One region of the Streptomyces sp. NPDC043738 genome, then DNA from elsewhere that is predicted to be linked to it. Evidence: riboswitches for the same ligand, from Rfam matches in the RefSeq annotation. Region 1 holds a riboswitch; the other holds the start of a gene.

Region 1 (11,230 bases):
CTTGTCGATCTTGGCGTGCAGATCGTCGGTGTCGACCTCGCCGTCCTCACCGGTCTTGACGACGACGACCTTCATGCCCGCCATGACGGCGCTGGCGGCGTTGGTGCCGTGCGCCGAGGACGGGATCAGGCAGACCGTGCGCTGCTCGTCCCCGTTGGCGCGGTGGTAGGCGCGTACGGCCAGCAGGCCGGCCAGCTCGCCCTGCGAGCCGGCGTTCGGCTGGATGGAGACCTTGTCGTAGCCGGTGACCGTGGCCAGTCGCTCCTCCAGCTCCTGGATCAGCGTCAGATAGCCCTGGGCCTGGTCGGCCGGCGCGAACGGGTGCAGCTGGCCGAACGCGGGCCAGGTGACCGGCTCCATCTCGGTGGTGGCGTTCAGCTTCATCGTGCAGGAGCCGAGCGGGATCATGCCGCGGTCCAGCGCGTAGTCCTTGTCGGCGAGGGTGCGCAGGTAGCGCAGCATCGCGGTCTCGGAGCGGTGCTGGTGGAAGACCGGGTGGGTGAGGTAGTCGTCCGTGCGCAGCAGCTCCCGCGGCAGCGCTTCAGCGGCCGTCGTGTCCAGCTGCTCGACGTCGCCCTGCACGCCGAAGGCGCCCCAGACGCCGGCCAGCTGCGCGCGTCCGGTGGTCTCGTCGCAGGCGATGCCGACCAGGTCGGCGTCGACCTGGCGGAGGTTGACGCCGGCCTCGCGGGCGGCGGCGACGACCTCGGCGGCCCGGCCGGGCACCCGCGCGGTCAGGGTGTCGAAGTACGCACCGTGCACGATCTCCACACCGCCCGCCCGCAGGCCCTCGGCGAGGACGGCGGCGTAGCGGTGGGTGCGCCGGGCGATGGTCCGCAGGCCCTCGGGGCCGTGGTAGACGGCGTACATCCCGGCCATGACGGCGAGCAGCACCTGCGCGGTGCAGATGTTGCTGGTGGCCTTCTCGCGGCGGATGTGCTGCTCGCGGGTCTGCAGCGCGAGGCGGTAGGCCTTGTTGCCGTCGGCGTCGACGGAGACGCCCACCAGGCGGCCGGGCAGGCTGCGGGCGAACTGGTCGCGCACGGCCATGAAGCCGGCGTGCGGCCCGCCGAAGCCCATCGGGACGCCGAAGCGCTGGGTGGTGCCGACCGCGATGTCCGCGCCGAGCTCGCCGGGCGAGGTCAGCAGCGTCAGGGCGAGCAGATCGGCGGCCACGGTGACGATCGCGCCGAGACCGTGGGCCTGCTCGATCAGGGCACGGGGGTCGCGCACCGCGCCGGAGGCACCGGGGTACTGCAGCAGCACGCCGAAGACGCCCCGCTCGGCGATCTCGGCGGGGATGCCGTCGGACAGGTCCGCGACGACGACCTCGACGCCGGTGGGCTCGGCGCGGGTCTGGATCACGGCGACGGTCTGCGGCAGGCAGTCGGCATCGACCAGGAAGACGCCCTGCTTGACCTTGCCGACGCGGCGGGAGAGCGCCATCGCCTCGGCGGCGGCGGTGCCCTCGTCCAGGAGGGAGGCACCGGAGGTGGGCAGTCCGGTCAGTTCCGCGACCATGGTCTGGAAGTTCAGCAGCGCCTCCAGGCGGCCCTGCGAGATCTCCGGCTGGTAGGGCGTGTACGCCGTGTACCAGGCCGGGTTCTCCATGACGTTGCGCAGGATCACCGGCGGGGTGAACGTGCCGTAGTAGCCCAGGCCGATCATGGGGGCCAGCACCTGGTTGCGCTCCGCCAGGCCGCGCAGCTCCTGGAGGACCTCGGCCTCGGTGCGGCCCTGCGGCAGGCCGAGCGCCTCCGCGCTCTTGATCACATCGGGTACGGCCGTGGCCGTGAGCTCGTCCAGCGACCCGAAGCCGACGTGCGCGAGCATCTTCGCCTGCGCCTCGTGGTCGGGGCCGATGTGCCGGCGCTCGAACGGAATGCCCTGTTCGAGCTCGGTCAGGGAGATGCGAGTGGTGGTCATCTGCGGGGGCCTCCTGGTCAATGCGACCTACGAGGGGCACCACGGCGCGGGTGCCCGGACGGCCTCCCCCTCTGTCATCTCAACCTGAGAGCTTCACCGGCCCGCGCGAGGCGGCCCGGCTTTCACCGTCGGTGAGGAGGGGTTCCGGCGCTGTGCTCGTCCGTGGCCCGCCCTGCTTTCCAGAGTGACCTCGTCCATGCGGTACGTGTGCCTGAGAGATTCCGGGGAGGATTTGCTCCTTCGGCGCCCTGGTCGCGAACGACAAAGGACTCTCCCGCATGGGTTCTGCGGCCATTGGCCAGCCTACCAGCGCGCCACTCGAAGGATCCTTCGAGTGGCCGGGGCATGAAATGTGCCGTTTGGTAGTTGTCACAGGGCAGTTGCGACCAATTGGAGGGGTTGTGCAAACCGATATCGATCCCCGGAGCCTGATCGGCCGCAAAGCGTTCGACCGGAACGGCGCGAAAATAGGCACGATCGACGAGGTCTACCTCGACGACGCGACGGGGGAACCGGAGTGGGCGGCCGTGCGCACCGGACTCTTCAGCCGGGATGCGTTCGTCCCCCTTGAACCCAGCAAGATGGTCGGTGAGGGCCTGCACATCCCCTACGACCGCAAGCTGATCAAGGACGCCCCGGACTTCGGCGTGGGCCGCCACCTCTCCCCTGAGCAGGAGCTCCAGCTCTACCACCACTACCGGCTGGATATCTCCTCACCGGAACCCGGTCCGGCGTCCCCCGGCAAGGAAGACGGCTCCGACGGCCCGGACAAGGACTTCGGCAAGATCGCCGGCTCGGAGGACTGACCTCCTTCCGGCCCGCCGCCCACGAGCGGCAAGGGCTCACCCGGCCGCAGCGCCGGGTCCTCGACGGCAAAGGTCCGCACCCTCCCCGGTGCGGACCACGGCGTCTCGAAGCGCACGGTCACCCTCCCCACGCCGCTTCCCTGCACCCATCCGGCGCCGAACTCGTCGTGCACCACGTCCAGCCCCGGATGCCAGCGCCTCGGCCGCTCCTCCTCCGGCTCCCCTCCACCGGACTCCTCCCCACCCGGCTCCGCGGCCGCCCTCGCCAGCTCCCCGGCCTCCCGCTCCGTCGCCAGCTGGGCGAACAGATCCTCCTGGGTGAAGTCGGCCAGCCCGCTGACCCCCACGCCCAGCAGCCGCACCCCGCCGGTGGTGTCCACGGTCTCCAGCAGCCGCACCGCGGCCTCCCGTACGACCGAGGGGTCGTCGGTGGGCCCGCGGAGCGTCTCGGAGCGGGTCAGCGTCGAGAAGTCGTAGTTCCGCACCTTGATCACCACCGTGCGTCCGGAGCGCCCGGCCGCCCGCAGCCGCTGGACGCAGCGGTCGGCCAGCCGCAGCATCTCGGTCCGCACCCGCGTCCGGTCGGTCAGATCGACCTCGAAGGTGTCCTCGACGGAAATGGACTTGGCGTCCCGCTCGGCCACCACGGGGCGGTCGTCCTGGCCCAGCGCCATCGCGTACAGCCCCGCGCCGTGCGCCTTGCCCAGGAGCCGCACCAGCTCCGCCTCGCCGGCCTCGGCGGTCTCCGCGACGGTGTGGATCCCGGCCCGCCGCAGCGTCTCAGCCGTCGCGGGCCCCACCCCGGGCAGCGTCCGCACCGTCATGGGGCCCAGCAGCTCCCGCTCCGTACCGGGCTCGATGACGACCAGGCCGTCCGGCTTCGCCGCCTCGGACGCGATCTTCGCCAGCATCTTGGCGCCCGCGAGCCCCACCGAACCGGTCAGCCCCGTCGCGGTCCGGATGTCGCGCCGCAGCCGCTCCCCCACTTCGCGTACGGCGGCCGCCTCGGCCGGCACCCCGCCCGCTTCCAGGTCCACGAACGCCTCGTCCAGGCTCAGCGGCTCGACGAGCGGTGACAGCTCGTGCAGCAGCTCCATCACCGTGTCACTCACCTGGCGGTACAGGCCGAAGCGAGGGCTGAGATAGGCGGCGTTGGGGCACAGCCGGCGCGCCTGGGCCGTGGGCATCGCGGAGCGGACCCCGAAGATCCGGGCCTCGTACGACGCCGTGGCGACCACACCCCGCGGCCCGATCCCGCCGACCACCACGGGCTTACCGCGCAGGCTGGGCTTGGCCGCCTGCTCGGCGGCCGCGTAGAACGCATCCATGTCCAGATGCAGAATCGTCGGCGCGGGTCTCACACGTCCGATGCTGCCGCATGGCACTGACAATCGACCCGATGCCGGGCCGGGGCCGCCGGACGGGGCTCAGCCGGCCCTGTTGCGCCGCCGCGCCAGCTCGTCGTGCGGGTTCTTCCCCATCAGCGTCTCGCCGGTGTCCACGCGCTCTCCGTGGAGCTGTGACAGCGCACCCTCCACGTCCCGCCACACCACGCCCACCGCGATGCCGAAGACGCCCTGGCCGCCCTGGAGCAGATCGACGACCTGATCGGGCGAGGTGCACTCGTAGACCGTCGCGCCATCGCTCATCAGCGTCATCCGCGTCAGATCCGCCAGCCCCCGCGCGCGCAGGTGCTGCACGGCGGTGCGGATGTTCTGCAGCGACACCCCGGTGTCCAGCAGCCGCTTGACGATCTTCAGGACGACGACGTCCCGGAAGCTGTAGAGCCGCTGGGTGCCGGAGCCGTACGCGGGCCGGATGCTCGGCTCCACCAGGCCCGTACGCGCCCAGTAGTCGAGCTGCCGGTAGGTGATGCCCGCTGCCGCACATGCGGTCGGGCCGCGATAGCCGATGTTCTGCGCCTCGCAGTCCCCCGACACCGCCGCGGCCGGTGCCGGGGCATGGTTCGCGGCCGCGCCCGAGTGGAGCGGCAACGCCCCTTCCGCCGCCATACCGTCGCCGGTGATTGCCACGCCGCCCTCCGTCCTCCACGTCCCGGACGGGACCTGCCATATCGACGGTATGCAGTCACTCGGGGTGCGTCAACGATCGCCGCGCTCGCCACGCCGAGTGATAATCACCCTACGAGTGGTTTCTCGTGACCTCGCGCGGGGAATGGCTAAATAGTTTGGCCGGAATCAGCCCCTTCACCCGGCCGGCGTCACTGGCTGTTGGTGCCGAAGTCCTCGGGCGAGATCTGGTCGAGGAACTCGCGGAACTTCTCCACCTCGTCCTCCTGCTCGTCCGGGATGGCGATCCCCGCGTCGTCCAGCACACCGTCCGTGCCGAAGATCGGCGTTCCGGTGCGCAGTGCCAGCGCTATGGCGTCGGACGGGCGGGCACTGACCTCGACCCCGCTGGCGAAGACCAGTTCGGCATAGAAAACCCCCTCGCGCAGGTCCGTGATCCGGACCTGGGTCAGCTCCTGGCCCACCGCTTCGAGCACGTCCTTGAAAAGGTCGTGCGTCAGCGGCCTGGCAGGGACCATGCCCTGCTGGGCGAAGGCGATGGCGGTGGCCTCCCCTGGCCCGATCCAAATGGGCAAGTAACGGTCGCCTCCCACCTCCCGCAGGAGCACGATCGGTTGGCTGGAAGGCATTTCCACCCGGACACCCACGACGTCGAGCTCGTTCACACAGCAACCCTAGGACGTGCCCGGCAGGTTTGGGTAGTCGAGCACTCTTTTGCTCATGGCAACCGGACGCGAAGAGCGCTCTGCACCAGCGCCGCATGGAGCCGTACGGAGAGCGTCGCCAGCTCTCTCGCGGTGGCCTCCGCATGAGCCCTGGTCTGTGGATTACGGTGCCGCCGAAGGGGTGCAACGACCTGTTCGACCAGGCTGGCCTCGCGCTCGGCGGCCGCCTTCACGGCACGCAGATGCCGCGGCTCCAGGCCGAAACGACCCAGGTCCGCGACGAGTTTGGCCACGGTGACGGCCTCGATGTCGTATCCGCCGTCCGCATGGGGGACGATGAGTCCGTACGACTCCCAGTCGGCGAGCACCGCCTCGTCCACCGCCGCGGCGGCCAGCAGCTCGGCCCGGCCGATCCGGGCAGCGGTCGGATGGTCCTCGCCCTGGCAGGAGACGCCCTCGACCAGGTCCCGCGAGGGCGCGGCCGGAGCCGGCAGCCGCACCTGCTCACCGCGCTCCAGAGCGTCCAGATGCTCCCGGATGACCTTCAGGGGCAGATAGTGGTCCCGCTGCATCCGCAGGACGCTCGCCAGCCGATCGACGTCGGCCGGCGTGAATTTCCGGTATCCGGAAGGCGTGCGCTTCGGCTCGACGAGCCCCTCGGCCTCCAAGAAGCGAATCTTAGAGATGGTGACCTCGGGAAACTCCTCGCGCAGCACATTGAGCACCGTGCCGATGCTCACCGGCTTGGCGCCCGAGGAGGCGGTGCCGGCGGAACCGGCACCGCCCTTCGGCGTATCGCGCATATGCCTTCCCTGACCGGTCAGATCCCGGCGCCCCGCTGGCTCGCGTAGAAGACCATGCGGTACTTGCCGATCTGGACCTCGTCGCCGTTGGCGAGCGCGACCGAGTCGATCGGCTCACGATTGACGTACGTGCCGTTCAGGCTGCCGACGTCGGCGACCGTGAAGACGCCGTCCGCACCGCGGCGGAACTCCACATGCCGACGCGAGACCGTCACATCGTCGAGGAAGATGTCGCCCTGCGGATGCCGGCCCGCCGTCGTCAGCTCGCTGTCCAGCAGGAAGCGGCTGCCCGAATTCGGACCCCGGCGGACGATCAGCAGCGCCGAACCCAGCGGAAGGGCTTCGACCGCGGCCTGGGCCTCCGGGGACAGCGACGGGACCAGGTTCTGGCCCGTCGTCTCCGAGTCGTAGGCCTCCAGCCCCGAAATGGAGATCGTGGACGTCGTCTCGGACGCCCGCTCGGCCTGGGCACCCGGGCGCAGCGGCGCACCGCAGTTGGAGCAGAACCGGCTCGCCTCGGCGTTCCGGTGCCCACACCTCGTACATACCGGCAAGGCCGACCCTCCACCCGTGCGTGAGGCCGATGGTTCCTCGGAACCTATGCGGGCGGCCCCGGAGGGGTCAACAGAACCCGCGCCGTGCCCCCCGGACGGACCGCCGACCTCGTCACGGAAGAGCGGACGCTCCGCCGGCTCACCACTTTCGGGCTGGCGCGGAGCGCGGTGCCGCGCGGAGCCGCTGCCGCCCTCCTGGCGCGCGCTCTTGCCGAACAGCTTTCCAAACAACTTCACGGGCGATTCCCCTTGAACGAAACAGACCCGCCCGTGGGGCAGGACGAACCCTCGATGCACACACCGACCCAACCGGACATCCTGTGAACGTCCGTGGCCTCCAGACAGTTTCCACCACACACCACACGCACGGTGCGTCGACCCCCCGCTACCTCATGCCCTCGCCGGGCACTCGACATACCTGCACACCTCACTGCGATGACGACCGAGCGTAGTCAGGCCGCTTCGCCTCTCGCAAGGCATCCACAATGATCTTCCCCCGACGGGTCACAGACACCTTGGCCTGCTCCTTTTCCAGCGTCTGCACCACTCCGCCGGGGATGTTCAGCGCCGGCTCCAGGTCCTCCGGCTTGCCGATGACCTTGAAGCGGTACGGCTGCGTGACGCGCTCGCCGTCGATCTGCACCCCGCCCCGGATGTCCGAGAGGTAGGTGTCCGCGACGACCCGTACCGAATTGACCTGGATGGCCTCGGCGCCGGCCGCCCGCAGCTCCTGGATGGTGTCCAGCAGCTTGTCCGCCTCGACGGAGTGCGTCGGGTCGTCGATGGTCAGGTTGATGCCGGGCCCCTGCGCCGCGACGGTCCCGGCCAGCACACCCAGCTGCTGTTCCTTCTCCACGGTCTGCTTACGGGCCTCCTCGGCCTGGTCCGAACTGTTCTCCAGCTCGGTCTTCTGCCCTTCCAGGCGCCGCTGTTCGTCCGTCAACCGCTGGGAGCGATTGTCCAGCTCGTCCAGAATGCGCACCAAATCCTCCTGGCGCGCACCCCGCAGCGCACTGCTGTCACTTGTGGAACGTACCTGAATCGCCAGACCCAGGCCGAGAATGAACAGGAGCAGCGCAACGATCAGTTGGGCACGGGTCAACCGCGGCGGCCACAGGCTCGCCGCGAGTCGCTCCCGGCCGGTCTTCGGGCGCTCTCCTTCTCCGCCACCGCTCACCGCGTCAGGAGTCGAGGAGTCTGCCGCTTTACTCGACTTCTGTCCAGCACTGTCCGTTTCCCGGGTTTCGTCCCCGTCGGCGGACGCGTTCCGCTCAGCGGCTCCTTGGCTCTCGGGCGGCATCGGCCGCCGCCCCACCGGGCTGCGCTCCTGCTCGGGCTCCGGTCGCTCGGGCTGCTTCCCCGGCTCCGGGGTCTCGTCCGTTGCCATCCGTCTCACGCCCTGAAGACGTGCCGGCGGATCGCCGCGGCGTTGGAGAAGATCCGGATGCCCAGCACCACCACGACGCCGGTGGAGAGTTGGGCGCCGACGCCCAACTTGTCGCCGAGGAAGACGATCAGCGCGGCGACGACGACGTTCGACAGGAAGGAGACCACGAAGACCTTGTCGTCGAAGATGCCGTCCAGCATCGCGCGCAGACCGCCGAACACGGCGTCCAGCGCCGCGACGACAGCGATCGGCAAGTAGGGCTCGACCACCGTCGGCACCACGGGTCGGACGACGAGTCCGACCACGACTCCCACGATGAGGCCCAGTACGGCGATCACGATGTGCCCTTCCCTGTGTCGGCTCCGCCCGACCTGGCGGCACCGGCCTGCGGCTTTGCGGTACGTACGATCAAACTGGGCGCGGGCGGCAGTGTGACCTCACTCTCCGCGGAAATCCTGGTGCGAACGCCGTAGTTCTCCTGCAGCACATGCAGGTACTGGCCATCGGCGCTGTCCTGGAACGCGGTGCTCAGCCGCTGCCCGTCCCCCACCGCCAGCACCGTATAGGGCGGCACCAGTGGCTTGTTGTCGACCAGTATGGCGTCTCCCGCAGCTCTGATCGCCGAGAGTGACGTAAGCCGCTGCCCATTGACGGAGATGGCCTCCGCACCGGACTCCCACAGGCCGTTGACCACGCGCTGCATGTCCCTGTCGCGTACCCGCCCGGTGTCGGAGAAACCACTGCTCTCGCGCGGCCCGCCGCCACCGGATTCCGCGCCCTTGGCATCGTCCACGACGAGTTTCACGCCGGGCCCGGTGACCTGCGTCGAGCCCGACAACAGGGCCAGCAGTTCGGCCTTGCCGCCGCCCTGCTGCTTCAGCGCCTCACGCTGCATCCTGCTGACGTCGCCCCGCAGCGCGTCGACCCGCTGCTGCTGCTTGTCCGCCTCGCCGGTCCCCTTCTGGATGCGGTTGATCAGCTCTTCGCGCTCCTTGGCCAGCGTCGGTGCGGATATCCGCGCCTGCGCGGCTCCGACGGTCACCACGAGCGCGGCCAGTACCAGACCGGCCGCCAGGCCCAACTTCGCCCGCAGGGTGCGCGGCAGCCCGCGCACGCCGGCTTCGGATTTGCGTGCGGCCGCCTCGGCGTACCCGTCGTCGAGGCTGTGATCCATCACGTTGGTCAGCAGCGACATGGACGCATCGGGGCGCGCGGCCGGCGGTTTCGGGGTGCTCCGATCGGGGCGCTGCTGCGACATGCCGCACATCGTCCCACGTCGGCCGCGCAGTCTCCCAACGGCCCCACCGGCGTGCCGATCAACGGCTCGCCGGTGGGGTCCGGATCAGCGGCCCGCGCTGTCGACCACGGCCGACCACTCGTCCAGCAGCTGCTGGGCGGAGTCGTCGTCCGGTCCTTCCGCCCACAGGTGGGTCACCGCCTCGGCCGGGTCCGGCAGCACCAGGATCCAGCGTCCGTCGGCCTCCACGACCCGTACGCCGTCCGTGGTGTCCACCTCCCGGTCACCGGCCGCCTCGACGACATGCCGCATGACCAGGCCCTTGACCGCCCAGGGGGTCGCCAGATCGCGGCGCAGTACATGCGCCCGCGGGATCCGCGCGTCGATCTGGCTGAGCGTGAGCTGGGTGCGCGCCACCAGGCCGATCAGCCGGACGAACGCGGCCGCGCCGTCGAAGACGGAGCTGAACTCCGGGATGATGAAGCCGCCCAGGCCGTCCCCGCCGAAGACCGTGCCGTCCGCCCGCCCCACCCGGGTCAGATCGTCCGGCGAGGTGGTCGTCCACTCCACCTGTGTGCCGTGGTACGCCGCCACCTGCTCGGCGATCCGGGTGGTGGTCACCGGCAGGGCCACCCGGCCGGTGCGCCGTTCGGCGGCGACCAGGTCCAGCATGACCAGCAGCGCGCGGTCGTCCTCGATGATCCGGCCGCGTTCGTCCACGAGCGAGAGTCGCTCGCCCACGGGGTCGAAGCGCACACCGAAGGCGGCCCGCGCCGAGGCCACGATCTCGCCGAGCCGGACGAGCCCGGAGCGCCGTGCCTCGGCGGTCTCGGTGGGCCGGGCTTCGTTGAGCCCGGGGTTGATGGTCAGGGAGTCGACCCCGAGCCGTCCCAGGAGGCTGGGCAGGACCAGGCCCGCGCTGCCGTTCGAGGCGTCCACGACGACCTTCAGCCCCGACTCGGCGATCCCGGTGGTGTCCACGGCCCGCAGCAACGACCCGGTGTACGAGTCGAAGACGCTCGCCGGGAAGATCAGGTCACCGATCTCGCCGGGGAAGGCGCGCCGGTACTCCTGACGGGCGTAGACCCGGTCGAGCTTGCGCTGCCCGGCCTGCGAGAGGTCGGCGCCCCGCTCGTCGAAGAACATGATGTCGACGGAGTCCGGTACACCTGGTGTCGTACGGACCATGATGCCGCCGGCGCTGCCGCGGGCGGTCTGCTGACGGGCGACGGGCAGCGGGACGTTCTCCAGGTCGCGTACGTCGATGGCGCTGGCCTGCAACGCGGAGATCACCGCGCGTTTGAGCGCCCGGGCACCACGGGAGTGGTCACGTGCGGTGGTGACCGTGGAGCCCTTCTTGAGCGTGGTGGCGTACGCCCCCGCGAGCCGTACGGCGAGTTCCGGGGTGATCTCGACGTTCAGGATCCCGGACACGCCGCGGGCGCCGAACAGATGCGCCTGGCCACGGGATTCCCAGATCACCGAGGTGTTGACGAACGCACCGGCCTCGATGGTCTTGAACGGATAGACCCGCACATTGCCCTGGACGATCGACTCCTCACCGATGAGGCATTCGTCGCCGATCACCGCGCCGTCCTCGATCCGGGCGGCCCGCATCACGTCGGTGTTCTTGCCGATCACACACCCGCGCAGATTGGTGTGCTGCCCGAGATAGACGTTGTCGTGCACCACGGCGCGGTGCAGGAAAGCACCGCTCTTCACGACGACATTCGAACCGACGACGGTGTGCTCGCGAATCTCCACGCCCGCTTCGACCTTGGCGTAGTCACCGATGTACAGCGGCCCGCGCAGCACCGCGTCC
Region 2 (11,230 bases), on a different contig from region 1:
CCAAAACGCCGGGTTCGATCGCGCGGAAATGGGGCGGGGCAGATATCTATGACATCGAAGGAGGCGGAAACCGGTATCGCATTCTCGTGAATAAGTACGGAGACATCGGCTGGGTCGACCAACACGACTACACCAAGATCTATCCGTATACGCCCCGAGGGTAGTTCCATCAAAGAGCCCCGCCGAGAATTGTCTTGGCGGGTTCTCTTCGAGGTATATTCATCAAATCATCAGCTGTTTATGGTTTAGGAGGATGTGTGCAGGTCGAGAACGGTCACTGGAGCTGGGACCGAAGCGTTCCGCTGAAATACCTCCTGGTGGTCGAGGACGGCGGCGGCAACGAGCAGTTGTGGGGGCGGTGCGCCGATGTCGAGGGCCTGTTCGTGGACGCCGAGCCGCTGCCGAGGGAACGACTGACGTTCCTCGGGTGTGCGCCGACCGGCCCGCTGCGTGACGCTGTGGATCAACCCGGAGGGTCGGCCGGCGAGGTGGGCGACCTGTGTGTCGAAATCTCGAATGCCGAGCGCCCGGTGGAGTGGTGGGGACTGGTCGATGTCGTTGTCGTCTCCCACCGCCCGTCCGAAAGCGATCCTGCGCTGGTCGACGTCATCGTCGAGGCCGGCGTGGAAGAGTCGGAGGAGTGGCCCGTCGAGCTGCCCGCTTCGCCGCGGTACGAGCTGCTCAACGGTAACGATTCCCTGGGCACCTGCAAGGGGGTCGACGGTCTGCGCATGGAACGGCCCGGCCCCGCAGAGACGCCTATGGAAATCACCGGCTGCGAGCCCACGGAGGAACTGCTCGTCGCGCTTCGCACGTCGGAGGAGCGTTGGGCCGAACTCTGGGCGCTGGACCGCACGGGCCGGCCGATGGCGAGTCGGCGTCTCTACCTGAGCGTCACCGGATCAGGCCCGTCGGCCCTCGGGGACGACCTGATCGACCTCTCCCTCGCCGACGGTGTGGAGAGCTCGCCGCCGCTGCTTGCCCGCCCGGTCTGGGAGGCCTGGTACTCGGGGGTCCCCAGTGCGCCCAATCAGTGGGCTCAGTACACCTCGGAGGGCAGGACTGCGTGGCTTGGCCTTGCATTCCACACCGGGAGTAGCCGGGGTAGCGACGAGGTAGGCGGTACCTACCACCTCGACGGCACATTCGTCACGGATGTACCCGGCTTGCACTGCGCCATGGGCGAAGCACTCCAAGGACCCGGTGGCTATTACGGTGGGGGTTGGCAGGCGCTCAACGACTGCCTGCACGGCGGGTTCGGTGTGGTACCGCCCTTCACGCTCATCTGGCACGACGTGGACATCGCACGACGGTCGTTGGCCGGGGTCGTGAACCACCCGGACGGACAGAACTCCTACGTCGAGGAGATCGTGGAACTCCTTGAACGCTATGGCGTCACGGTGATTCTCCAGTAGGCCGGCTCCGTCGCTGCTCCAGGTACTTTTCCGGGATCCGTTGCAGCGATCGTCGTGATCGCCATGGTCCCTGAATCAGCCCTCCGGCCTCATGAAGGCTGGAGGGCTGCACCGTGTGCGGGAAGACGCCGGTGGGCAATGGCCGTGGGTATCGCGATGTCGGAGGTCAAAGCCGTTCGATGTCTGCAATATTTCCGGGAGTTCGAGAATCGCTCGGAAAACCCCGGAAGAAGGATTCTTGCTGGGGGCACCATGACGTGGTGGTGAGGACGGCTATGTATACGGCGCCCGGGAAGGGCCGGAAGGTGAACCCATCGACGTGTACCGCAGCCGCTCCGAGTACCGTCCTGTCAAGGGCCGACTTCTCGCAGCAATTCGCGCAGGCCTTTGCGCCGCACGTCGGGGTCAGCAGGTTTCATGCCCCCAGGCGCTCGCGTCACGGTCATCCAGGACCTCTCATGGGACGGGCCGTGGCAGGTCGGGTTTCCCGGGGGTTTCAGGGAACTTGTGCTGCGTGAGCGGGGAAGGCCCTGCCAGCGCTGAGAAATGAAAACACGCTGGTCAGGGCCTACGAGCGAGCTGCGACCTCAGCACTCGATGATGTTCACCGCGAGCCCGCCGCGGGCGGTCTCCTTGTACTTGACGCTCATGTCGGCGCCGGTGTCCTTCATGGTCTTGATGACCTTGTCGAGGGAGACGTGGTGGCGGCCGTCGCCGCGCAGGGCCATGCGGGCGGCGGTGACGGCCTTGACCGAGGCCATGCCGTTGCGTTCGATGCAGGGGATCTGGACGAGACCGCCGACCGGGTCGCAGGTCAGGCCGAGGTTGTGCTCCATGCCGATCTCGGCGGCGTTCTCGACCTGTTCCACCGAGCCGCCGAGGACCTCGGCCAGGCCGCCGGCGGCCATGGAGCAGGCGGAGCCGACCTCGCCCTGGCAGCCGACCTCGGCGCCGGAGATGGAGGCGTTCTCCTTGAAGAGCATGCCGATGGCGCCGGCGGCGAGCAGGAAGCGGACGATGCCGTCCTCGTCCGCGCCGGGCACGAAGTTGAGGTAGTAGTGCAGGACGGCCGGGATGATGCCGGCGGCGCCGTTGGTGGGGGCGGTCACGACCCGGCCGCCGGCGGCGTTCTCCTCGTTGACGGCCATGGCGTAGAGGGTGACCCACTCCATCGCGTGGGCCGGCGCATCGCCCTCGGCGCGCAGTGCGCGGGCGGCGGTGGCGGCCCGGCGGCGGACCTTCAGCCCGCCGGGCAGGATGCCCTCGCGGGACATCCCGCGAGCCACGCAGGCCTGCATGACCTGCCAGATCTCCAGCAGCCCGGCCCGGATCTCCTCCTCGGTGCGCCAGGCCTTCTCGTTCTCCAGCATCAGCGCGGAGATGGACAGGCCGGTCTCCTGGGACAGGCGCAGCAGCTCGTCGCCGGTGCGGAAGGGGTACTTCAGCACGGTGTCGTCGAGCTTGATGCGGTCCTCGCCGACCGCGTCCTCGTCCACGACGAAGCCGCCGCCCACCGAGTAGTACGTCTTCTCCAGCAGCGGGGCGCCCGCGGCGTCGTAGGCGTAGAGGGTCATGCCGTTGGCGTGGTACGGCAGGGCGCGGCGGCGGTGCAGGATCAGTTCGGTCGACTCGTCGAAGTCGATCTCGTGCGCGCCGCCTATCTCGGCGCCCAGCAGCCGCAGCCGCTTGGTGGTGCGGATGCGCTCCACCTCGTCGTCGGCGCTCTCCACGTCCACGGTGCGCGGGGAGTGGCCCTCCAGGCCGAGGAGGACGGCCTTGGGGGTGCCGTGGCCGTGGCCGGTGGCGCCGAGGGAGCCGAAGAGTTCGGCGCGCACCTTGACCGTCTGGGCGAGCAGGCCGTCCTTCTTGAGGCGTCCGACGAACATCCGGGCGGCGCGCATGGGGCCGACGGTGTGGGAGCTGGAGGGGCCGATGCCGATGGAGAAGAGGTCGAAGACGGAGATGGCCACGGTGGCGGACTCCCTTGTCTGCTCGTGGTGGACGGTGGAGCAATGGGGCAGGAGGTGCGTTTCTGCGCCGTTTGTCGAGCGTAACCCGGACCCGGCGCGGTGCCGTCAGACGGAAGCCATCGGGCGTTGGTCCTCGGGCGTAGCAGTGGGTGTCGGAACGGATACGGCGGCGGAGAACGAGCCGGTCAGGCCCGCCGCCCGGGCCCCGACCCCGGCACGTACGGCCCAGAAGTAGAAGGCCGGGGCCGAGAGCGCGACCAGGGCGATGTCCAGGCCGCCGGGGATGATGCCACGGCCGCCGAAGTCCGGGCTGCCCAGCGCCGACAGCGCCGCCATCCAGACCAGGAAGAGGACCATCCACCAGGCCGGCGCGAACTGCCGTGACAACCGGGTCTCGCCCTTGCGCCGCAGCACCAGCGCCGCGATCGGCACGGACACCAGCGTCAGCACGGCGACCTTGCCGGTGTCCGGCCACTTCGACCAGTACAGGGCGCAGGCGGCGAAGGTGAAGGTGAGCGGGCACAGGAACCCGGCGGCGGGGAGCCGGAAGGGGCGCGGCAGGTCCGGCTCGGTCCGCCGCAGGACGCCCACCGCGATCGGGCCGATCAGATATGAGATGACCATGGCCGCCGAGACCACCCCGGCCAGCGCCTGCCAGCTGCGGCCGACGGTGAGCAGCAGCAGGACGGAGAAGCCGAGGTTGAGCCACATCGCGGGGCGTGCGGTGCCGTAGCGCGGGTGCACGGCCGCCAGCTTCCTGGGGAAGAAGCCGGTCTCGGCGAGATTGGTCACCATGTACGCGGCCGAGGCGACATTGGCGATGTTGGAGCCGGCCGGCGAGATGAAGGCGCCGAACTGCAGCAGCGTGACCACCCAGTGCAGCATCAGCAGCTTGGCGAGGTCGGCGAACGGCGAGCTGAGGTTCACGCCCTGCCAGCCGCCGGCCCGCTGGAGCTGCTCGGGAGGTACGGAGCCGAGATAGGCGGTCTGCAGCGCCAGATAGATCACCAGGCCCAGTGCGAGCGCGCCGACCAGGGCGATCGGGATGGCCCGGCCCGGGTTCCTGGCGGCCCCGCCGAGGTTGACCACGGCCTGGAAGCCGTTGAAGGCGAAGATCACGCCGCAGGTGGTGACGGCGGTGAGCACGGCCGGCCAGCCGTACGGGGCGAACCCGCCCTGCGAGGTGAAGTTCGAGGTGTGGAAGCCGGAACCGATCAGGGCCAGCACGGCGAGCACCGGGATGGCGAACTTGACCAGGGTGAGCACGGTGTTGGCACGGGCCAGCAGCTGGACCGACCAGTAGCAGGTCAGCCAGAGGGCGACGGTCAGCGCCAGTGCCGTGCAGATGCCGGAGAGGGTGAGCTGATGGGTGGCCGGGTCGACCAGCCCCTTCGCCCAGCCGAAGCTCCAGGACGTCATGTACTGGGTGGCGGCGATCGACTCGATCGGGATGAGCGAGGCGACCGCGATCCACACGGCCCAGCCGGTGAGGAAGCCGAGCACCGGCCCGTGGGAGAGATGGCCGTAGCGGGCCATGCCGCCGGGGATCGGGTAGGCCGAGCCGACCTCCGCGTAGGACATCGCGATCATGCCGATGAAGACGGCGCCGATCACCCATGCGACCAGCGCCGCGGGGCCCGCCACCTGGGCGGCGGCACCGGCGCCGAAGAGCCAGCCGGAGCCGAAGATCGAGCCTATGCCGATCATGATGAGGGCGAAGAGGCTGAGCCCCTTGCGCTCGCCCGCGCTCATGTCCATGGGATGTGTCGTCCGTCCTGCGTCGAGAAGTGCCCCCTTCACGGAGGAGGGGCGGCTGCCATCTGCCGTGGGCCACCTTATTTCTCGCGAATCACCGGATTTTCCACGTGATTTCGCGAAGGGAGGGAGAAGAGCGGGCACGCAGACGGTGAGCCCGGGACCAACGGCCCCGGGCTCACGGCCCGTTCGGCCTCCGCGCCGCCGGTGACCGGCGGCGCGGAGGATCACCGCATGAGACGCGTCACAGCGACGGGTACAGCGGGTACTTCTCCGCGAGCGCCGTGACCCGGGCCTTGAGGGCCTCGGCGTCGTAGGCGGGCTTGAGGGCCTCGGCGATGATGTCGGCGACCTCGCGGAAGTCCTCGGCCGTGAAGCCGCGGGTGGCCAGGGCCGGGGTGCCGATGCGCAGGCCGGAGGTGACCATCGGCGGACGGGGGTCGTTGGGGATCGCGTTGCGGTTGACGGTGATGCCGACCTCGTGGAGGCGGTCCTCGGCCTGCTGCCCGTCGAGCTCGGAGTCGCGCAGGTCGACCAGGACGAGGTGGACGTCGGTGCCGCCGGACAGGACGGAGACACCGTGCTGCTTGACGTCGTCCTGGACGAGGCGCTCGGCGAGGATCTTGGCGCCTTCGAGGGTGCGCTGCTGGCGCTCCTTGAAGTCCTCGGAGGCGGCGACCTTGAAGGAGACCGCCTTCGCCGCGATGACGTGCTCCAGCGGACCGCCCTGCTGGCCGGGGAAGACCGCGGAGTTGATCTTCTTGGCGAGCTCCTGGGTGGACAGGATGACGCCGCCGCGGGGGCCGCCGAGCGTCTTGTGGGTGGTGGTGGTCACGACGTGGGCGTGCGGCACCGGGTTGGGGTGCAGACCCGCGGCCACCAGGCCGGCGAAGTGCGCCATGTCGACCATGAGGTACGCGCCGACCTCGTCGGCGATCCGGCGGAAGGCCGCGAAGTCCAGCTGGCGCGGGTAGGCGGACCAGCCGGCCACGATCAGCTTGGGGCGGTGCTCCTTGGCGAGGCGCTCGACCTCCTCCATGTCGACCAGGTTGGTCTTCTCGTCGACGTGGTACGGCACGACGTTGTACAGCTTGCCGCTGAAGTTGATCTTCATGCCGTGGGTGAGGTGGCCGCCGTGGGCGAGGTTGAGGCCCAGGATGGTGTCGCCCGGCTTGATGAGGGCGAACATGGCGGCGGCGTTGGCCTGTGCGCCGGAGTGCGGCTGGACGTTGGCGGCCTCGGCGCCGAAGAGGGCCTTGATGCGGTCGATCGCGATCTGCTCGACCACGTCGACGTGCTCGCAGCCGCCGTAGTAGCGGCGGCCGGGGTAGCCCTCGGCGTACTTGTTGGTGAGGACGGAGCCCTGGGCCTCCATGACGGCGACGGGGGCGAAGTTCTCCGACGCGATCATTTCGAGGGTGGACTGCTGGCGGTGCAGCTCGGCGTCGACGGCGGCGGCGACGTCGGGGTCGAGCTCGTGCAGGGAGCTGTTGAGAAGCGACATGAGTCTTCCTGGGGAGAGGGGTCCGGGATCAGCCGGCGGCGAAGGCGGTGTACTCGTCGGCCGAGAGCAGGTCCTCCGGCTCGCCGCTGACCTTCACCTTGAACAGCCAACCGCCCTCGAACGGGGCGGAGTTCACCAGCGAGGGGTCGCCGACGACATCCTCGTTGACCTCGACGATCTCGCCGTCCACGGGCGAGTAGAGATCGCTGACGGACTTGGTCGACTCCAGCTCACCGCAGGACTCGCCCGCCGTGACCGTCGAGCCGACCGCGGGAAGCTCCACGAAGACCACGTCGCCGAGCGCGTTGGCCGCGTGCTCGGTGATACCGACCGTCGAGACGCCCTCCACGGCGTCCGTCAGCCACTCGTGCTCCTTGCTGTAGCGCAGCTGCTGGGGGTTGCTCATGGCTCGATTCTCCTGTACGCGAGGGTGTGATCGTGCATGGGGGCGCCTCCCCGGGCGAAGTCCGGGGGAGGGTCTTGCACAGTGAGACACGCGGGCGCGCGCCACTGCCGGGGATGCCGGGGGTGAACCGCTACTTCTGCCGCTTGTAGAAGGGCAGCGCGGTGACCTCGTACGGCTCATGGCTTCCACGGATGTCCACGCAGACACCCTCGGTGCCCGGTGTGGCGTAGGCGGCGTCGACGTAGGCGATGGCGATCGGCTTGCCGAGGGTGGGGGAGGGGGCCCCGGAGGTGACCTCGCCGATGACCGTGCCGTCGGCCGTGACGACCGGGTATCCGGCGCGCGGAACCCGGCGGCCCTCGGCGATCAGGCCGACCAGCTTGCGCGGCGGGTCGGTCTCGGCGCGCTCGGCGGCCGCCGCCAGCGCGGCGCGGCCCACGAAGTCGCCGTTGTTGGTGGTCTTCTCGAACTTCACGACCCGGCCCAGGCCCGCGTCGAACGGCGTGGTGGCGGTGGTCAGCTCGTGCCCGTACAGCGGCATGCCCGCCTCCAGGCGCAGCGTGTCGCGGCAGGACAGACCGCAGGGCACCAGGCCGGCGTCCTTGCCGGCCGCGGCCAGCGCCTCCCACAGGGCCACCGCGTCCGCCGGCCGCACGAACAGCTCGAAGCCGTCCTCGCCGGTGTATCCCGTACGGGCGATCAGCGCGTCGACGCCGGCGACCGTGCCGGGCAGACCGGCGTAGTACTTCAGTCCGTCCAGATCGGCGTCGGTCAGCGACTTGAGGATCCCCGGGGACTCCGGTCCCTGCACGGCGAGCAGCGCGTAGGCGTCCCGGTCGTCGCGGATCGCGGCGTCGAAGCCGCCCGCTCGCGCACTCAGCGCGTCCAGCACCACCTGGGCGTTGGAGGCGTTGGCGACGACCATGTACTCCTGGTCGGCGAGCCGGTAGACGATCAGGTCGTCCAGGATGCCGCCGCCGTCCTCGCAGATCATGGTGTAGCGGGCGCGGCCGGTACTGACGCCGCCGATGTTGCCGACCAGCGCGTAGTCCAGGAGGTCGGCGGCCTGCGGGCCGGTGACGGTGATCTCACCCATGTGGGAGAGGTCGAAGAGACCGGCGCGGGTGCGGACGGCGACGTGTTCGTCGCGCTCACTGCCGTAGCGCAGCGGCATGTCCCAGCCGGCGAAGTCGGTCATGGTCGCGCCGAGCGCGCGGTGGGTGGCGTCCAGCGCGGTGCGGCGGGGGGCATCTGTCATGGTTCTGGGCTCCCAGGCATGGGTGACAAGACGTTCTCCCCATCTGTCATCGGAACCTGAGAGGTTCACCGGGATCCCGCGAACGGACCCGGTTTGCACCTTGGGTGGAGCCGCCCCGTGCAACCGGGCAGTGGCTCGCTTTTCAGATCTGCCTCGCCCGCGCGGTATAGGGGCCTGAGAGATTCAAGGGAGGACTTGCTCCTTCGGCGCCCCGCCGTGGCGGCCGGGGACTCTCCCGCGCGGATTCAAGCGGCCGGTATGGAGTTGGCGGTGCACGGATGAGCTTCGGACGTGCACGTGGCGGCCACATCATTACACGGGAACGCCGGATCGAGGAGCCCCGGTCGCCGCCCCGTCCAGGACCGGGCCCGCCACGCCGACAGATCGGACAATCGCCTTGATGGGCATTACCTTTTCTTGACACTCTGCGGGTAAGGGACGGACTCGGACCGGAACTGGACGGGGAGGGCGATCACGGTGCAGAGGGAAGCGGCATTCGCGGCCACTTCAGGGGTCGTGCCCCCGGGCGCGCCGGTGGCGGCACCCGCCGCCGGGCCCCCGGCCCGGCGCGCGGCGCGGTCCGTCGTCCGGCCGGGGCGCGGTACTCGGGTGAGGGACCTGCGCGGCCGGAAGCGCGCCCGCGGCACTGCGGAGCTGCGGTTCGCCGCCGGTGACCTGGTGGTGGTCTCCGGGCTGCCGGGCAGCGGAAAGAGCACTCTGATGCACCGGGTGGTGCCGTCGTCGGACGGCCGCGGCCCCGTGGTGCACCGCATCGATTCGCAGGACGTCCGCGAGCGCTGGGGGCGCGGCAGGCTGCGCCGGCTGCCGTACGGGCTGTACCGCCCGCTGGTGCGGGCCGCGCACTATCTCGCGCTGGGCCGTGCGCTCGCGTCGGGGGACAGCGTGGTGGTGCACGACTGCGGAACGCTGGCCTGGGTGCGCCGCTGGGTCGCCCGGTCGGCGGCGCGCGGCGGGCGCGGGCTGCATCTGGTGCTGCTCGACGTGCCGCCGGAGGTGGCGCGGTCCGGCCAGGAGGCGCGCGGGCGCGGGGTGTCGGGGTACGCCTTCGCGCGGCACCGCAGGGCGGTGGGCCGGCTGGTCGCCGCGGCGGAGACGGCCGGGCCGCCGAAGGGGTTCAGCTCGGTGGTCCTGCTGGACCGGCGGGCGGCGAGCGCACTGAAGACGGTCGCCTTCCACTGAGCGGACTGCGGATTCCGGGTGTGCCGTACCCCGCCCCCGTATGAACCGCCTGCGGGTTTTCTCGTCTAGGGTCGTTGGGCGATTGGCGTGGTCGGAACGGGTGGGTACAGATGAGTCTTCCGGAGCAGGGGATACCGCAGCTGGCGTGGCCGGCGAACGAGCTCGAGGAGGTGCTCGCCGCGTCGGTCGGGCATCCGGGCGCCGGCGGCCGGATCGTCGAGGTCCTGGGGCGCAGCCGGGTGTGGGTGCCGCTGCCCAACGGCGGGGGCCCGGAGAGCGCGGGCCCGGGTGCCCGCGGCCTGGACCTGCCCACCGTCGAGATCGGCGGGGTGGCCCATGTCCCGGTCTACAGCTCCGAGCAGGAGTTCCTGCGGGTGGTCGGCTCGCACATGTCCTTCACCGTCGCCCCGGCCGGGGAGTTCGCCCGCGGGCTGCCGCCGAGGATCGGGATCGCGGTCAACCCGGACGGCACGGTCGGGGTCCCGCTGCCGCCGCCCGCGGTGGCCGAGCTGTGCCGGCAGGGCCGCCACGGGGTCGAGGGGCTGCCCAGCGGCGGGCGGGTGCGGCTCTTCGAGCCGGACTGGCAGGAGGAGCCGGTGGACTTCCTGGCCGGCGCCGGGCTGGAGTTCTCCGGTGCCGGAATTGTCCTGACTGCCCGGCGTGCCCTGGCTAGTGTCGAGGGCGACACGCCCACACTGTTCGTCGGTGTTCAGCTCGCCGTGGACCCTGCCGCGCTGCACGACGGCACCGCCCGCGAGACGGTCCTGGCGGCCCTGGGACGTGCGCTCGGCGCGGTCCCGGTGCCCTGGCCGGTGCAGTTGGTGATGCTCGATCTCGCCCACGGCGACCCGGTCGCCGACTGGATGCTGGAGCGCGTGCGGCCCTTCTACTCTCGCGACCACTCGTAAGCTGGTTGGATGACGCGCGGGCGCACCCACACGTGCCCTGCCGAGATGAAGGGACGGACCACGTGAGCGCGGGTGCGCATCAGGGGCCGGCGGCGGCCGGAGCGCTGGAGCAGCTGCTCCAGCAGGTCTCGCCCGGCCGTTACGACGCCTATGAGGCGCTGCTGCAGGCGCTCGCCGCGGGCCAGGTCTGGATGCTGCTGTGGCACGGCCGGGCCGGCTCCCCCGACGCGCAGTACGGAAACATGGAGGTCGACGGCCTCGGCTACGCGCCGTGCGTGACCTCCGCGCCCGAACTCGCCGCCTCCGGCTGGAACCGCGACCACGAGGTCGTCGGCGGCCTGGAGATCGCCGGCGCGCTCTTCCCGGACCGCTGGGGCCTGTGGCTGAACCCGCACGCCCCCGGTGGCGGTGTCGGCATCCCCTGGCTGGACCTGCGCCGCATCGCCGGCGGCCTCGACCGGCTGCCGGCCGGCCCGCTGCGGATCTCCGAGCCGGTCATCGACATCCCGCAGTTCTACGCCCTGCTGGCCCAGAACGCCCACCGCACCCCCGCCGTGCGGTCGTTGCGCCGGGCCTGGGTGCAGCCCGCGCTCGGTGCCCCGTATCTGGCGGTCGGGCTGGATCTGTACGACACCGGCCAACAAGCGGTGGATTCGGCCCGGTTGATGATCCAGCAGTCGATCGGTGCGGTTCCGGACGGACTGCCGGTCTCCACGGTCGCGATGAACGACGACTACGACCCGGTCGCGATGTGGATGCGGGCCTGTGCGCGGCCGTTCTTCGACCGGGACGGCTACGTTCAGCCGCAGGGTCA

What was found. Region 1 has a riboswitch for glycine ahead of gcvP (aminomethyl-transferring glycine dehydrogenase). Riboswitches for the same ligand answer to the same signal wherever they lie in the genome.
Region 2: it holds a riboswitch for glycine, as region 1 does, so the genes downstream of both, gcvT (glycine cleavage system aminomethyltransferase GcvT) here and gcvP (aminomethyl-transferring glycine dehydrogenase) in region 1, are expected to answer to the same signal.

What each region holds. Positions count from the first base shown of each region.
Region 1 covers NZ_JBWKCJ010000036.1:65,384-76,613, forward strand. The annotation lists gene gcvP (aminomethyl-transferring glycine dehydrogenase) at 1-1,926, opposite strand, end outside; glycine riboswitch at 2,116-2,213, opposite strand; gene AC0680_RS33125 (PRC-barrel domain-containing protein) at 2,328-2,732, shown strand; gene AC0680_RS33130 (DNA polymerase IV) at 2,621-4,093, opposite strand; gene AC0680_RS33135 (MerR family transcriptional regulator) at 4,160-4,765, opposite strand; gene AC0680_RS33140 (bifunctional nuclease family protein) at 4,954-5,427, opposite strand; gene ftsR (transcriptional regulator FtsR) at 5,481-6,230, opposite strand; gene AC0680_RS33150 (FHA domain-containing protein) at 6,248-7,093, opposite strand; gene AC0680_RS33155 (DUF881 domain-containing protein) at 7,212-8,171, opposite strand; gene AC0680_RS33160 (small basic family protein) at 8,177-8,509, opposite strand; gene AC0680_RS33165 (DUF881 domain-containing protein) at 8,506-9,429, opposite strand; gene AC0680_RS33170 (sugar phosphate nucleotidyltransferase) at 9,514-11,230, opposite strand, start outside.
Region 2 covers NZ_JBWKCJ010000005.1:242,937-254,166, reverse strand. The annotation lists gene AC0680_RS10250 (ALF repeat-containing protein) at 1-164, shown strand, start outside; gene AC0680_RS10245 (barstar family protein) at 258-1,415, shown strand; gene AC0680_RS10240 (L-serine ammonia-lyase) at 2,003-3,385, opposite strand; gene AC0680_RS10235 (APC family permease) at 3,491-5,143, opposite strand; gene glyA (serine hydroxymethyltransferase) at 5,385-6,644, opposite strand; gene gcvH (glycine cleavage system protein GcvH) at 6,673-7,050, opposite strand; gene gcvT (glycine cleavage system aminomethyltransferase GcvT) at 7,181-8,308, opposite strand; glycine riboswitch at 8,342-8,460, opposite strand; glycine riboswitch at 8,461-8,556, opposite strand; gene AC0680_RS10215 (AAA family ATPase) at 8,780-9,508, shown strand; gene AC0680_RS10210 (enhanced serine sensitivity protein SseB) at 9,619-10,416, shown strand; gene AC0680_RS10205 (enhanced serine sensitivity protein SseB C-terminal domain-containing protein) at 10,479-11,230, shown strand, end outside.